DNA from 2 places in the Rhizobium sp. RAF36 genome. Region 1 is predicted to be linked to the other one. Evidence: riboswitches for the same ligand, from Rfam matches in the RefSeq annotation. Region 1 holds a riboswitch; the other holds the start of a gene.
What was found. Region 1 has a riboswitch for S-adenosylmethionine ahead of metA (homoserine O-acetyltransferase MetA). Riboswitches for the same ligand answer to the same signal wherever they lie in the genome.

Region 1 (7,396 bases):
TCGCAACGCTCGACCAGAAGCGCGAGGAACTCAACCTCGATGATACGCTGGCCAATTACCTGACCGATGGCCGCGGCGAGAACCTGCTCGTCAACGGCGAGCAGCGCCATGTGACCGGCTACATGAAGGAATTCCTGTTCCAGCCTGAGCAGGCGCGCACGCCGATCAAGAACCTCTCCGGCGGTGAGCGCGCGCGGCTGATGCTGGCGCGGATCCTGTCGCGGCCGACCAACCTTTTGATCCTCGACGAGCCGACCAACGACCTCGATATCGAAACGCTCGACCTGCTGCAGGAAATCGTTGCCGGCTTTCCGGGCACGGTTATTCTCGTCAGCCACGACCGTGACTTCCTCGACCGTACCGTGACCTCGACGATTGCGCCCGCCGTTCCGGATGCGCCCGATGGCCGCTGGATCGAATATGCCGGCGGCTATTCCGACATGATGGCGCAGCGGAAAGGCGCGCTGGATGAGCGGCGGAGGGCAGATAAGGCTGCCGAAAAGGTAAAGGCGGAAGCTTCGCCTTCTGCCGAGGCGCCGAAGGGTAAGGGTAAGCTTTCGTTCAAGCAGAAGTTCGCACTCGAGAACCTGCCGAAAGAAATGGCCAAGGCTGAGGCCGAGATCGCCAAGCGCGAAGAGAAGATGGCCGACCCGAACCTCTTCACCAAGGATCCGGCGACCTTCAACAAGCTTGCCGCCGAGATGGAAAAGCTGCGCGACAGCGTGACGAAGATGGAAGAAGAATGGCTTGAGCTGGAAATGCTGAGGGAGGAGATCGAAGGCTGAGTCTCACGTTTCCTTGATTCGCCGGTGTCCCGGTGCGGCTCTAGAGTCCGCTCCGGCAGCCGGGGATATGCCTGCTATCGTGGCGACAAGGAATAGTCATATGTCTCGCAAGCTTTCTTCCGCATTTCTGACGGCGCTCGCCGCCGCAGTCATCAGCTTTTCAACCGTTCAGTCCAGCCAGGCCGACGATACGCAGCGTGTCCGCATTCGCGGCATCGTCGAGAGCCTCAACGGCGATGTGCTGACCATCAAGACCCGCGATGGAACCGACCAGTCGATCGCCATGCAATCGGGCTTCCGGGTTGGCGGCATCCAGCGGGCGGCCGTCGATGACATCAAACCGGGCGATTTCGTCGGCGTCGGCTCGATGCCGAAGGGCAGCGGGCCGAATGACGCGCTGCAGGTGATGATCTTCCCGGCATCGATGAAGGGTACCGGCGAGGGTAACCGCCCCTGGGATGCCAAGCCGAATACCGAGATGACCAACGCGACCGTCAGCACCGCCGTCAAGGCGATCAACGGCAAGACGATCACGCTCACCTACCAGGGCAAGGAAAAGACCATTGCCATCCCTGATGGCACACAGGTCGTCACCATCGCTTCGGCGACTAAGGACGATCTGAAGCCAGGCGCGGCGGTGATCGTCAACGCCGAAAAGGCTGCCGACGGCAGCGTCTCCTCGAAACAGGTCTCGGTCGGTCTCAGCGGCGTTCAGCCGATGTAATTCGCTAGATAACCGGTGCCGCTGCGGGGCGGCCGGTGCCGGTTTTCGGCGGTGGCGGCGGTTCTTCTGTCTTGGAGGCGATCGCTTCCAGATGGAGAACCTTCGGCTTCAGGATCTCCATATAGATCTCCGAGCGGCCGATATAGATCATCGATGTTTCCGGCAGCGCCGTCAGCAGTTTGGTGAGCGTCGCCTGCCATTCCGGCTCCAGGCCTTCAAGCACTTCGTCGAACACCACCCAGCGCGGCCGCACGAGCAGAAGCCGGGCAAAGCCGATGGCCTTCTGCTCGTCTGAATCTAGAACCTTGTCCCAGCGCGCCCGCGTGTCGAGGCGGCTGATCAACTGACGCAGCCCGGCTTTCTCCAGAGCGGCCTCGATATCCTCGTTCTTGTAGGAACCGGCCGGTTCGGGGAAGGAGAGCGCCTCGCGCAGCGTACCGCCGGGGATATAGGCGACCTGGGGGACGAACAGGATGTCGTCTGAGGGCGGCAGGCCCATCGTGCCGCTGCCGCAGGGCCAGAGGCCGGCCATCGCCTGGAAGAGAAGCTTCCGATTGACGTTGTGATCGCCGTTGATCATCACCTTCTCGCCGGCCTTCAGCGTCACATCGGGCTCGTGCAGGCGGAAGCCGCCGCACTGATCGACTTCTTCGCCGAGCTTGGCGGCGATGGTGACGTTCTTCATCACAAGCCTGTCGGCAGCCGTATCCTCGTAGGCGATGACATTCTTCGGATTGAGCGGCTCATCCATATGCTCAAGCGCATGGCGGAAATCGGTCACGCGGTTCAGCGTCGCGCGCCATTCGGCGATCGGGCCGAAATTGGCGACATACCAGCGCAGCGCCGTATTGACCTGGTTGAAGGCGCCGACCGACATCATCAGCTCACCGAAGGTCAGGCCGCCGGAGAAATAGGCGGGTGCTGCGACGATGATCGGGATGACGATGACCAGCCAGCCGTAACCGGCGGAAACCCAGGTCAGGTTGGTATTGGCCATGGTCAGCCGCTTGAGCACAGCGAGAACCGTGCTGATATCGGTATTGATGCGCTGGCGCTCGTTTTCCTCGCCTCTGGCGACGGTAATCGCCGGCATGTTCTCGTTGGCGTGCATCAGCGAGAAGCGGAGTTCGGCTTCCTTGGAGAAGCGCTCGGCGTTGATCGGCACCAGCTTTCTGCCGACGATCTGGCTGAGGATCGATGCCGACGCGGCATAGAAGACGGCGGCCCAGACCATGTAACCGGGGATGGCGAAGGAATAGGTGCGGAAGTGGAAGACGAAGCCGCTCGACAGTTCCCAGAGCACGCCGATGAAGCTGACGAGAAGGATCGTCGACTGGATGAGGCCGAGAACGAGGCCGGTGGTGCTTTCGGCAAGGTTGCGGGCATCCTCGTGCAGGCGCTGGTCCGGATTGACGCCGATCAGCCCGCTTGAGGCGAGCCGCAAGGCCCGCTTGTGCTTCAGCCATTGATCGACGAGATCGCGGGTCAGGCCCTCGCGCATATAGAGCGCCGTCATCTGGTTCAGCCAGGCCTGGCCGACATTGAGAAGCAGCAGGGAGCCGGCGATCAAACCGAAAATCTGAAGCTGATGGAAGAATTCGCCGACATCGCGCCGCTGCAGCGAATCGTAGAACGGCGCGTTCCAGCGGTTGAGAACGACCTGGCCGTAGGCCGTCGCCAAGATGACGAACATAAGGATAGCGGCGAGAGACAGGATCTTGCCGCGCACTTTCGAAGCCCAGAAGGCTAAAAACATCAATTTGAGGCGATAGCCGAGGCTGAGATCGTATCCGACCCTATCTTGCCGCTGGCCGACAGCCCCGCCTTTGGCGTCGTCCGTCATCATGCATTCCTGTACAGCATCATCCCTGATTAACATGGTAGCGCGTGCTGTCCATCAACAGATTCTACCAGTCATTAATGCGTGAGTTACCTAGCTCAAAGTGCAGGCTGCGAATCACGATTGATTCGCGGCGCTGTCAGCGCTATCTAGAGGATCGTGGTGATTTGGCCGGCCGGCTTGCAGCCACGTTAAATAAGTCGCTAAAGGGCCGCGTGCGGACCGGTAGCGATTCTTTTTTCGCCACCGGTTTTTTTATTTGCCGGTTGTCCTGTTCGATCGAGTGAATGCAATGCCCATCAAGATTCCTGACACGCTGCCCGCTTTCGAAACCCTCGTTCAGGAGGGTGTGCGGGTGATGACTGAGACAGTGGCTATCCGCCAGGATATCCGCCCGCTTCAGATCGGGCTTCTCAACCTCATGCCGAACAAGATCAAGACTGAAGTGCAGATGGCGCGCCTTGTCGGCGCCTCGCCGCTGCAGGTCGAGCTGTCGCTGGTCAGGGTCGGCAACCACAAGGCCAAGAATACGTCGGAAGACCATCTGCTGGCCTTCTACCAGACCTGGGAAGAGGTGAAGCATCGCAAGTTCGACGGCTTCATCATCACCGGCGCGCCGATCGAGCTGATGCCCTTCGAGGACGTCAACTACTGGAGCGAGATGCAGGAGATCTTCGAATGGACGAAGACCAACGTGCATTCGACGATGAATGTCTGCTGGGGCGCGATGGCGGCGATCTATCACTTCCACGGCGTTCCCAAGCATGAGCTGAAGGAGAAGGCATTCGGCGTTTATCGCCACAAGAACCTGAAACCGTCCTCGGTCTATCTCAACGGCTTCTCGGACAATTTCGAGATTCCGGTGTCGCGCTGGACGGAAGTGCGCCGCGGCGACATCGAGAAGGCGCAGGGTCTCGAGATCCTGATGGAATCAAACGAGATGGGCGTCTGTCTGGTTCAGGAAGAGGCGAGCAAACGCCTCTACATCTTCAACCATGTCGAATACGATTCGACGTCGCTGTCTGACGAATATTTCCGCGACGTGAATGCTGGCGTGCCGATCAAGATGCCGCACAACTACTTCCCGCATAATGATCCGGCGCTGCCGCCGCAAAATCGCTGGCGCAGTCATGCACATCTGCTGTTCGGCAACTGGATCAATGAAATCTATCAGACGACGTCCTACGACCTTAACAAGATCGGCACGAAAATCTGACGGCTTATCAATCTGTTGATGCTATGCCGCTGCCTTTGCCGCAGCGGCATTTCTTTTTTGGCATTGGCAGTTGCGGTTCGCGGCAAATGGGGGCAGTTTCGCTGCCGGATGCGAACAGATTTCAGGACGATTGTATAATGGCGGAAGAGCTCAAGCGGGAAGTTTTCGGAACGACGAAAGACGGAGAAACCGTCTATCGTGTCGAGATCAAAGGCGGCGGTCTGACGGCCAAGATCATGAGCTGGGGCGCTGTCATTCAGGATCTCAGGCTCGACGGCCACGATGCCCCGCTGCTTCTCGGCTTCGACAATTTTGCCGACTATCCTGCCTACTCCTCCTATTTCGGTGCGACGCCCGGACGCTGCGCCAACCGCATCGGCGGCGGCAAGTTCACGCTCGACGGCAAGGCCTACCAGCTGGAGCTCAACGAAAAGGGTGTCTCGCACCTGCATGGGGGCAGCGATAACATTGCCAAGCGCAACTGGACGATCGTCGAGCATGCCGTCGATCGCGTTGTCCTGAAGATCGTCGATCCCGATGGCCGCGCCGGCTATCCGGGCAATTGCACTATCCAGGCGACCTACCGCGTTCACGGCAACGGCGAGTTCTCGATCGTCTATGAATCGACGTCCGACCAACCGACGCTCGCCAATGTCTGCCAGCATGCCTATTTCAATCTCGACGGCCGAGACGACGCGCTCGGCCACGACATCATGATCGCGGCCGATCACTATCTGCCGACCGACGAGCGGCAGATCCCGACAGGGGAACTGCGCCCGGTCGACGGCACGGCTTTCGATTTCCGCGAAATGGCGCCGATGAAGCGTTTCGAAGGTTCGGAACAGGCGCTCTACGATCATAATTTCTGCCTGTCGAAGGAGCGTGTCGCCAAGCGCACCGCCGTGCTGGCCCGCAGCCTCAATTCCGGCGTGTCGATGGAAGTGCGGACGACCGAACCTGGCGTGCAGTTCTATGCCGGCTTCAAGCTGAATGTCGCCGTGCCCGGTCTGGACGGCCGCAAGTACGGACCGTTCGCCGGCTTCTGCCTGGAGACACAGGTCTGGCCGGATGCGATCAATCACGAGGGCTTCCCGAATGCCGTGCTACGGCCGGGCGAGGTCCTGCGGCAGGAAACGGATTACATCTTCACCAAGAACTGACGCGTTCGATTTGATCGCTGGTTTTGCGAACCCTCGTGATCCGTCACGAGGGTTTCTTTTTGTGGCGCAGATTCAGCTTGAAGACTGGTTCTAAATAGGTTCTAATGCGCGCCTATGGATAGAACCAGTCTGATAGCAGAGCTGAATGCGCGCGGACTGCGCGACGAGGCCTCGACCGGACCGCTCTACAAGCGGCTGGCCCTGGCATTGACCGGTCTTGTTCAGGAGGGGTTGCTGAAGCCCGGCGCTGCGCTTCCCGGTGAGCGCGATCTTGCCGAGGCCCTGAAGCTTGGGCGTGTCACGGTGCGCACCGCCTATCGCGAGCTGATGTCTTCAGGCGCGCTTGAATCACGACACGGCAGCGGTACCTTCGTTTCGGCGCGTGTCGAGCGCATGGAGCAATCGCTCTGGCGGCTCTCGTCTTTCTCGGCAGACATGCGTTCGCGCGGCCGCTCTCCGGCGGCGAAAATCCTCTCCCGGCAAATCAATCAGCCATCGCCGGAAGAAAGCTTTCTGCTGGGGCTTGGTCAGGACGAGCCGGTGTTGCGGCTCGATCGTCTTCGTCTTGCCGATGGTTTGCCGCTGGCGATCGAGCGGGCCGTCGTTCCGGTCAAGTTCGTCGGCGAACAGGCGGGCGGCGAGGGTTCGCTCTATGACGCCCTGGCTGCCAACGGCCACAAGCCGGTGCGGGCGCTGCAGCGGCTGACGGCCGTGACGCTCGACCCATCCTCGGCCGCCATGCTGAACGTCAAGGCCGGTGCGCCGGCCCTGCTGATCGAGCGGATATCCCGCCTCGAAGATCAGCGCGTCGTTGAATATACCCGCTCGCACTATCGTGGCGATGCTTATGATTTCGTTGCAGAATTGAGAATTGGAGATGAACTATGAGTGAGAACACGTCGCTGATGCTGCAGGAAGCCGGCCAGTCGCCGGAGGTCGTGGCGACCCTGCTCGAAAAGGAAAAGCCGGCCTTTGCCGAAATTGCCAAGCTTTTCTCCTCGGCTCGGCCGAGCGTGGTGACGACCGCGGCGCGTGGGTCTTCCGACCATGCAGCCACCTTCTTCAAGTATCTTTTCGAAATCACCTGCGGCGTTCCGGTGGCTTCCGTCGGTCCGTCGATCGCGTCAGTCTATGGCGCGCCGCTACATCTGAAGGGCGGCATTCACTTCACGGTTTCGCAGTCGGGCGCCAGCCCTGACATCGTTGCCCTGCAAGAAGCGGCGAAGAAGGGCGGCGCGACCACGATCGCCGTTGTCAACGTTACCGATAGCCCACTCGGCAATCAGGCCGATATTGTGCTCGGCCTCAATGCCGGACCGGAAAAGAGCGTTGCCGCGACGAAATCCTTCATCGCTTCGGTTGCAGCACTTGCCGGTGTAACGGCTGCGATCGGCGGCGCTTCAGACCTGCAGGTCGCTCTGCAGAAGCTTCCGGGCGCACTGTCGGCCACATCGGGCATCGACACGGCCGCGGCCGAGGACGTGCTTTTCAACGCCAGCTCGCTTTACACCGCAGGCCGTGGACCGGCCTTCGCGATTGCGCTCGAAGCTGCGCTCAAGGCAAAGGAAACGTCTGGCCTGCATGCCGAAGCCTTCTCGCTGGCTGAATTGATGCATGGTCCGATGCGTCTCGTGCAGCCGGGCTTCCCGATCGTCGCCTTTGCGCCTGACG
Region 2 (7,396 bases), on a different contig from region 1:
CGCGCCGAACGCAACGGGCTTTTTCCATGCTCAAACATCTGAAAATCAGGACCAAGATCCTTTCCGTCATCGCGCTTCTCGGCGTGATCACCGTCGCCGGTGTGGGATATATCATCTCTGAATTCCTCCGCGCCGACGCCAATTACAGTGCCTTCATCGATCATGAGGCACTGGCGGCCATGCAGGGCTCGCGCGCAAGCGCCTCGCTGATTTCCTCTGTGCTTCAGACAACTACGCTCTCGAACATGAAGCCCGATACGCCGGCCTTCAAGACGGCTCTGTCGGTGCCCAGCAAGATCCCGCAGGCCCGCGACCGTCTGCAGCAAGCATCCGATCTGGTTCCTGCGCGCAAGAGCGCGATCGATGAGCTCCTGAAGGGTATCGACGAAATCGAAGCCCTGTCGGCGAAAGTCGTCGAAGCTGGAAAATCCGGCGACATGACCAGCGCCCAATTGGCAGCTGTCATGATGACGACAAAGCTGAACGCCCTGACACCGAAAATGACCGCCAACAACGACGCGATGATGTCGATGCTCAACGACGGCGGCGATGCGCTCTCCGTTGCCGTTCGCACGCGGATCAACATCTGCCTCGCCGTCATTGCTGCATCGATCGCCGGTGCGATGGCGTTGGGCTTCTACATCGCCCAGGCAGGTATTGCCGGGCCGATGGTGCAGCTGCGCGAGCGCATGACGATGCTTGCCGAAGGAGAGACCGAACGCGACGTGCCCGGCCTCGACCGCGGCGACGAAGTCGGCCAGATGGCAACGGCACTTGCGGTCTTCCGCGACAACGCCCTCGAGCGCAAGCAGATCGAGGCGCGCGCCGAGAGCGAGCGCAATCTCAGCGATAACGAGCGCCGCCAGCGCGAAGCCGAAAAGATCCGCGAAGCCAACGAACTCGCCCGCACCGTGGACGAATTGGCAAATGGCCTGAAGCGCCTGTCATCAGGCGATCTCGTCGCCCATATCGAGACTCCTTTCCCGGAGCACCTCGAAGGCCTGCGCGCCGATTTCAACAGCTCGGTCAGCAAGCTCAACGGCACGATGAATGCCGTCGGCGCCAATGCCCGCGCAATCGGCGCAGGTGCCAACGAAATCCGCTCCTCGGCCGACGAGCTGTCGCGCCGCACCGAACAGCAAGCGGCTTCCGTCGAACAGACGGCCGCAGCACTCGAGCAGATCACCACAACGGTACGGGATGCCGCCCGCCGTGCCCAGGAAGCCAGTGAGCTGGTGACACGCATGCGCAGCGGCGCCGAAAAATCCGGCGCCATCGTGCAGAAGGCGGTCGGCGCGATGCAGCAGATCGAGCAGTCGTCGGTGGAGATCGGCAACATCATCGGCGTCATCGACGACATCGCCTTCCAGACCAACCTGCTGGCCCTCAATGCAGGTGTCGAGGCGGCGCGTGCCGGGGAAGCTGGCAAGGGCTTTGCGGTCGTTGCCCAGGAAGTCCGTGAACTCGCCCAGCGTTCGGCCAATGCCGCCAAGGAAATCAAGGCGCTGATAACCAATTCCGGCACGCATGTGCAGACCGGCGTGGCGCTTGTTGGCGAAACCGGGAAGGCGCTGGATGCGATCGTCCACGAAGTGCAGGAGATCAACCAGCACGTTCACGCCATCGCTGAGGCCGCGCGCGAGCAATCGACCGGCTTGCAGGAGATCAACACGGCCGTGAACACCATGGACCAGGGCACGCAGCAGAATGCCGCGATGGTCGAGGAAAGCACCGCCGCCAGCCACAGCCTGGCAACCGAAGCGGCATCGCTGAACAACCTTCTTTCAGAGTTCAGGCTGACCGGAACTGGTGGCTTTGCCGCCGCGGCACCCGCCTCCAATTCCGCTCCGCGCCCTGCCGCAGCACCTCGCCCGGCGCAGGCCCGCACAGCCACCCCGCGTCCGGCCTCGATCCGCGTTGCCAACGAAGGAACCGCAAGGCCCGCCGCATCACCGGCGCGCGCACTCGGCCAGAAACTCGCCAGCGCCTTCGGCAAAAGCAGCCCTGCGGCGGAAAGCAAAGAAGCCGACTGGACGGAGTTCTGAGCGACCGGACATCGAAGCGCCAAATGAGCGGCTCCGGCCGCTCATTTCATTTTAAGTGCAGGGAAAACTGGAGCGGGTGAAGGGAATCGAACCCTCGTATTCAGCTTGGGAAGCTGCTGCTCTACCATTGAGCTACACCCGCATGCCCGAAGCCTTCCAACAGATGGGAGGCGGTGTCAAGGCTGTCAGATGCGGAAGTGTTTCGAGAGCTTGAGGCCTTGGGCCTGGTAGTTGGAGCCGAGGCCGGAGCCGTAGAGGCTTTCGGGTTTTTCCAGCATGTGCTCGTAGATCAGGCGACCGACGATCTGGCCGTCTTCGAGGATGAAGGGGACCTCGTGGCTGCGGACTTCGAGAACGGCGCGGCTGCCGCGACCGCCCGCCGGTGCGTGGCCGAAGCCCGGGTCGAAGAAGCCGGCATAGTGGACTCGGAATTCGCCGACCAGGGGATCGAAGGGCGTCATCTCGGCGGCGTAATGCGGCGGGACATGCACGGCTTCGCGCGAGACGAGGATATAGAACTCGTCCGGGTCGAGGATCAGCTCGTTGCGGCCGCGGCTATAGAGCGGCTCCCAGAAATCGAAGATGTCGTGCTGGGCTTTCTTGTCGACGTCGACGACGGCAGTGTGGTGCTTGCCGCGGTAGCCGATCAGGCCTTCCTTGTCGCCGGCGAGATCGATCGACAGCGCGATGCCGCCGCCTGAGACGTTCGGCTTGGCGCTCGCGACCAGCGTCTCGCTGTCATGCAGCGCCTGAAGGTCCGGTTCGCCGAGAATGGAATGGCCGACGCGGAAGCGGATCTGCGACAGGCGCGAGCCGCGGCGCACGACGATCGGGAAGGTGCGCGGCGAGATTTCGAGATAGAGCGGGCCGGAATAACCGGCCGGAATCTTGTCGAATTCCTGCGCGTAGTCGGTGATGACGCGGGTGAAGATATCGAGGCGGCCGGTGGAGCTCTTCGGATTGGCGGAGGCCGACATGCCCGCCGGCAGATCCACACGCTCCATCAAGGGAACGATATAGACGCAGCCGGTTTCGAGAACAGCCCCTTCGGAGAGGTCGATGACATGCAGGCTCAGGCGATCGAGCTTGTCCGACACCAGATGCGAAGGGCCAGGCATGAAGCTGGCGCGCACCCGGAACGCCTTGGCGCCGAGGCGCAAGTCGAGGCTTGCCGGCTGGATCTGGTCACGGTCAAGTTCCCGTTCGGAGATCAGGCGGCCGGTCTCAAACAACGCAGCAATGGCACGGTCGGCCAGAATTCCAGTTTCGCGAGCCATCATGCTCCATCCATAGTTCGTGGCCGACAAAACCAAATACGGGGAATTGACGCAAGCAGCTAACGGCAGTATTGCAGCTTTATCCCGTGGTGATTTGGCCGGTCGGCTTGCAGCCACGTTAAATAAGTGGCTAAAAAGACCGGGTATGAAACCGGTCTGCTTTTGCGGCCGGTTTTTTTGTTTTTGAGGTGATGGCATGAGCAAGTCCTGGCGCCCTGCAACCCAACTCGTTCACGGAGGCACTCTGCGCTCGCAATATGGCGAGATGTCGGAGGCAATCTACCTGACGCAAGGTTTCGTCTACGACACGTCGGAGGCGGCCGAGGCCCGTTTCAAGGGCGAGACCGAAGGCTTCATCTACGCCCGCTACGGCAGTCCCACCAACGACATGTTCGAGAAGCGCATGTGCGCACTCGAGGGTGCGGAAGATGCACGCGCCACGGCCTCCGGCATGGCCGCCGTCACAGCTGCAATCCTCTGCCAGCTGAAGGCTGGCGATCATATCGTTGCGGCCCGCGCCCTCTTCGGCTCCTGCCGCTGGGTGGTCGAGACGCTGGCGCCGAAATACGGCATCGAATGCACGCTCGTTGATGGGCGCCATCTGGAGAATTGGGAAAAGGCGATCACGCCGAAGACCAAGGTGTTCTTTCTGGAAAGCCCGACCAACCCGACGCTCGAAATCGTGGATATCGCCGGCGTTGCCAAGCTCGCCAACCAGGTCGGCGCCAAGGTCGTGGTCGACAACGTCTTTGCGACGCCGCTCTTCCAGAAGCCTCTGGAGCTCGGCGCTCACATCGTCATCTATTCGGCGACCAAGCATATCGACGGCCAGGGCCGCTGCCTCGGCGGCGTCGTGCTGTCCGACAAGGCGTGGATCGACGAGCACCTGCACGACTACTTCCGCCACACCGGCCCGGCCATGTCGCCGTTCAATGCATGGACGCTCCTGAAGGGCATCGAGACGCTGCCGCTGCGCGTGGCTCAGCAGACCAGGAATGCCGCAAAGATTGCCGATTTCCTGGCCGAGCAGAAGCAGGTTGCCCGCGTCATTTATCCTGGCCGCAAGGACCATCCGCAGGCCGATATCATCGCCAAGCAGATGACCGGCGGCTCGACGCTGGTCTGCTTCGAGCTGAAGGGCGGCAAGGAAGCGGCCTTCAAGCTGCAGAACGCGCTCGACGTGGTAACGATCTCGAACAATCTCGGCGATACGCGCAGCCTGATCACGCATCCGGCGACGACAACGCACAAGAACCTCTCGGATGAGGCGCGTGCCGAACTCGGCATTTCGGCCGGCACCGTGCGTCTTTCGGCAGGCATCGAAGATACCGACGATCTGCTGGAAGATTTCGCCCAGGCTCTGTCGAAGATCCCGGCTTAAGCAGCAAGCCGCCGGACTTGCCGGTCCGGCGGCCCGCCCCACCTAAAGCTTCAGTCAGCTCTGCTTTATTAGAGTCATTAACTTTGAATGTTAGGATTAACAATCAAAACGGCGTGCAATCGCCTGTATTTGGCTGATGATACGGTGGCATTTCTTGACGGAGCCAATGCCGTATAAGATACGAGTAAGATATCCCGACTAAGGTGTAAGGCATGTACCGGGCCCTCACACGCGATATAGAAGTTGTTGTCGAGCCGTTTTATCTGGAGGAGCAATCCGATCCGGACGACGATCGCTATGTCTGGGGATACCGCATCGTCATCAGCAACAATTCCGGCCTGTCGGTCAAACTCGTCAACCGTTACTGGAACATAACGGACCAGAACGGCGTGGTCGACGAGGTGACGGGACCTGGAGTCGTCGGCGAGCAGCCACGGCTGGAGCCCGGCGATACCTATGAATATTCGTCCGGCTGCCCGCTCGATACGCCATCGGGGCTGATGTTCGGCCATTACCAGATGGAAACGGACGAAGGCGAGCTCTTCGATGTCGAGATACCCGCCTTCTCCCTGGATTCACCCGGCCTTCTCAGAGTGCTGAACTGACCGTCATTCGGCCGGCTGCAGCTCTGCCGGCTCGAAACGATAGGTGGTCGAGCAGAATTCACAGGTGACGGCGATCTCGCCGTTCTCCTGGCTGGCCTCGATCTCCTCCGCCGAAAAGCCCTTCAGAACGCCGCCGATCTTTTCACGCGAACAGCTGCAGCGATCGTAGACCTGCTTGGCCTCGAAAACCCGGACGCCACGCTCATGGAACAGGCGATAGAGCAGCCGCTCGGTTCCGACCAGCGGATCCGTCAGCTCATCGGCATCGATGGTCTCGACCATGGCGCGGGCTTCTGCCCAGGCATCGTCTTCCTTGAGACCCATTGCGAGTTCGTCGCCGTCCCCGCCATGCAGGTCCGGCTGGCGCATGCGCTCGGGCGCTTCCGGCAGGAACTGGGCGACAAGCCCCCCTGCCCGCCAGCGATGCCGCGGCTTGCCGCTGCTGTCGCGGTCGAGAAGTTCGGCAGCCGCCAGACGGACGCGCGTCGGGATCTGCTCCGACTGCCGGAAATAGACACCGGCGATATCCTCGAGCGAGGTACCGTCGAGTTCGACGATGCCCTGATAGGGCTGGCTGAACTTGCCTTGATCGATGGTGAAGGCCAGCACGCCCTTGCCGAGCAGCTGCTCGGGTTCGGTCTGCCCGGCGGCGATCGCCTGATCGAGCAGCGCCTGATCGAAACGCGCATAGGCGCGCACGTTCTCCGGTGTCGCAAAATCGGCGACAAGCAGGTCGACAGGGCCATCGCCCTTGGTCTGTACCGTGAACTTGCCTTCGAATTTCAGCGACGTGCCGAGCAGAACCGTCAGGACCACGACTTCGGCCAGAAGCCGGGCGACGGGTGCGGGATAGTGGTGGCGCTCAAGGATGGCGTCGAGCATCGGGCCGAGCTGGACGGCGCGGCCACGCACATCCAGGCCTTCGACCTGAAAGGGGACGACGTGATCATCGCCGGCGAAATGAAGCTCGTTGAGAGCGGCGGCTGTGTCTGCCATGGTCTTACTCCTAGTCGTCAGAGCGGCAGACCAAGCTGTCTTCCCGCTCGCGCGGCCACCAGGCCATCAGGCCGGATGTGGCGTCCAATATGGTTCAGATCGCGCCCAGGCACCATGCAAGAATCGACTTCTGCGCATGAAGACGGTTTTCCGCTTCATCGAAGACCACGGATTGCGGGCCATCGATCACATCGTCCGTCACTTCCTCACCACGATGGGCGGGCAGGCAATGCATGAACAATGCATCCTTGCCTGCTTTCGCCATCAAAGCCTGATTGACCTGATAAGGCTGGAAGACGTTGTGACCGCGAGCCCGATGTTCCTGATTCATGGAGACCCAGGTATCGGTTACCACGCAATCGGCGCCTTCGACCGCACGGTCGGCATCATGGCTGAGCATGATTTCGGCGCCCTCATTGCGGGCCCAGTTCAGATAGTGATCCTTCGGCTCGGAACCAAGGGGGACAGCCATGTTCATGCGGTAGCCGAAACGGGCAGCTCCTTCGACCAGCGAATGCAGCACGTTGTTGCCGTCGCCGGTCCAAGCGATCGTCTTGCCCTTGACCGGGCCGCGATGCTCTTCGAAGGTCATGATGTCGGCCATGATCTGGCAGGGATGCGTATCATCCGTCAGCGCATTGATCACCGGTACCGTTGCGTGTTCGGCAAGCTCCAGCATGCGGTGATGCTCGGTGGTGCGGATCATGATCGCGTCGACATAGCGCGACAGAACCTTGGCCGTGTCGCCGATCGTCTCGGCGCGGCCGAGCTGCATTTCGGTGCCCGAGAGGAACAGCGTCTCGCCGCCCAGCTGGCGCATGCCGACATCGAAGGAGACGCGCGTCCGGGTGGAGGGCTTTTCGAAGATCATCGCCAGCATTTTGCCGGCCAGCGGCTTGTCGCCCTTGCCTGATTTGAACGCCTGCTTGCGCAGCATCGCGTCGTCCATGATGACGCGCAGATCGGCAGAGCTCATCGCCGAAAGATCGAGGAAGTGTTTGGGGGAAGCCATGTCGTCCTTACCTGTTTGCCCCGGAAGGCATCTATCCGTTCAAGCCGTCTTCTTGGCCTTCGATGCGCGAATGCTTTCGG

Region 2: linked by a shared signal. The riboswitch ahead of AB4Z25_RS08085 (O-succinylhomoserine sulfhydrylase) and the one ahead of metA (homoserine O-acetyltransferase MetA) in region 1 are both predicted to bind S-adenosylmethionine.

The regions. Positions count from the first base shown of each region.
Region 1 is NZ_JBFREC010000006.1:203,182-210,577, forward strand. Features, by position in the region: gene AB4Z25_RS21175 (ABC-F family ATP-binding cassette domain-containing protein) at 1-785, shown strand, start outside; gene AB4Z25_RS21180 (hypothetical protein) at 886-1,509, shown strand; gene AB4Z25_RS21185 (ABC transporter ATP-binding protein/permease) at 1,514-3,352, opposite strand; SAM riboswitch at 3,499-3,576, shown strand; gene metA (homoserine O-acetyltransferase MetA) at 3,642-4,565, shown strand; gene AB4Z25_RS21195 (aldose epimerase family protein) at 4,703-5,725, shown strand; gene AB4Z25_RS21200 (GntR family transcriptional regulator) at 5,840-6,613, shown strand; gene AB4Z25_RS21205 (SIS domain-containing protein) at 6,610-7,396, shown strand, end outside.
Region 2 is NZ_JBFREC010000002.1:437,448-444,843, reverse strand. Features, by position in the region: gene AB4Z25_RS08100 (methyl-accepting chemotaxis protein) at 27-2,045, shown strand; tRNA gene AB4Z25_RS08095 (tRNA-Gly) at 2,114-2,187, opposite strand; gene AB4Z25_RS08090 (2'-deoxycytidine 5'-triphosphate deaminase) at 2,231-3,325, opposite strand; SAM riboswitch at 3,399-3,477, shown strand; gene AB4Z25_RS08085 (O-succinylhomoserine sulfhydrylase) at 3,519-4,703, shown strand; gene apaG (Co2+/Mg2+ efflux protein ApaG) at 4,916-5,308, shown strand; gene AB4Z25_RS08075 (Hsp33 family molecular chaperone) at 5,312-6,304, opposite strand; gene argF (ornithine carbamoyltransferase) at 6,399-7,316, opposite strand; gene AB4Z25_RS08065 (aspartate aminotransferase family protein) at 7,356-7,396, opposite strand, start outside.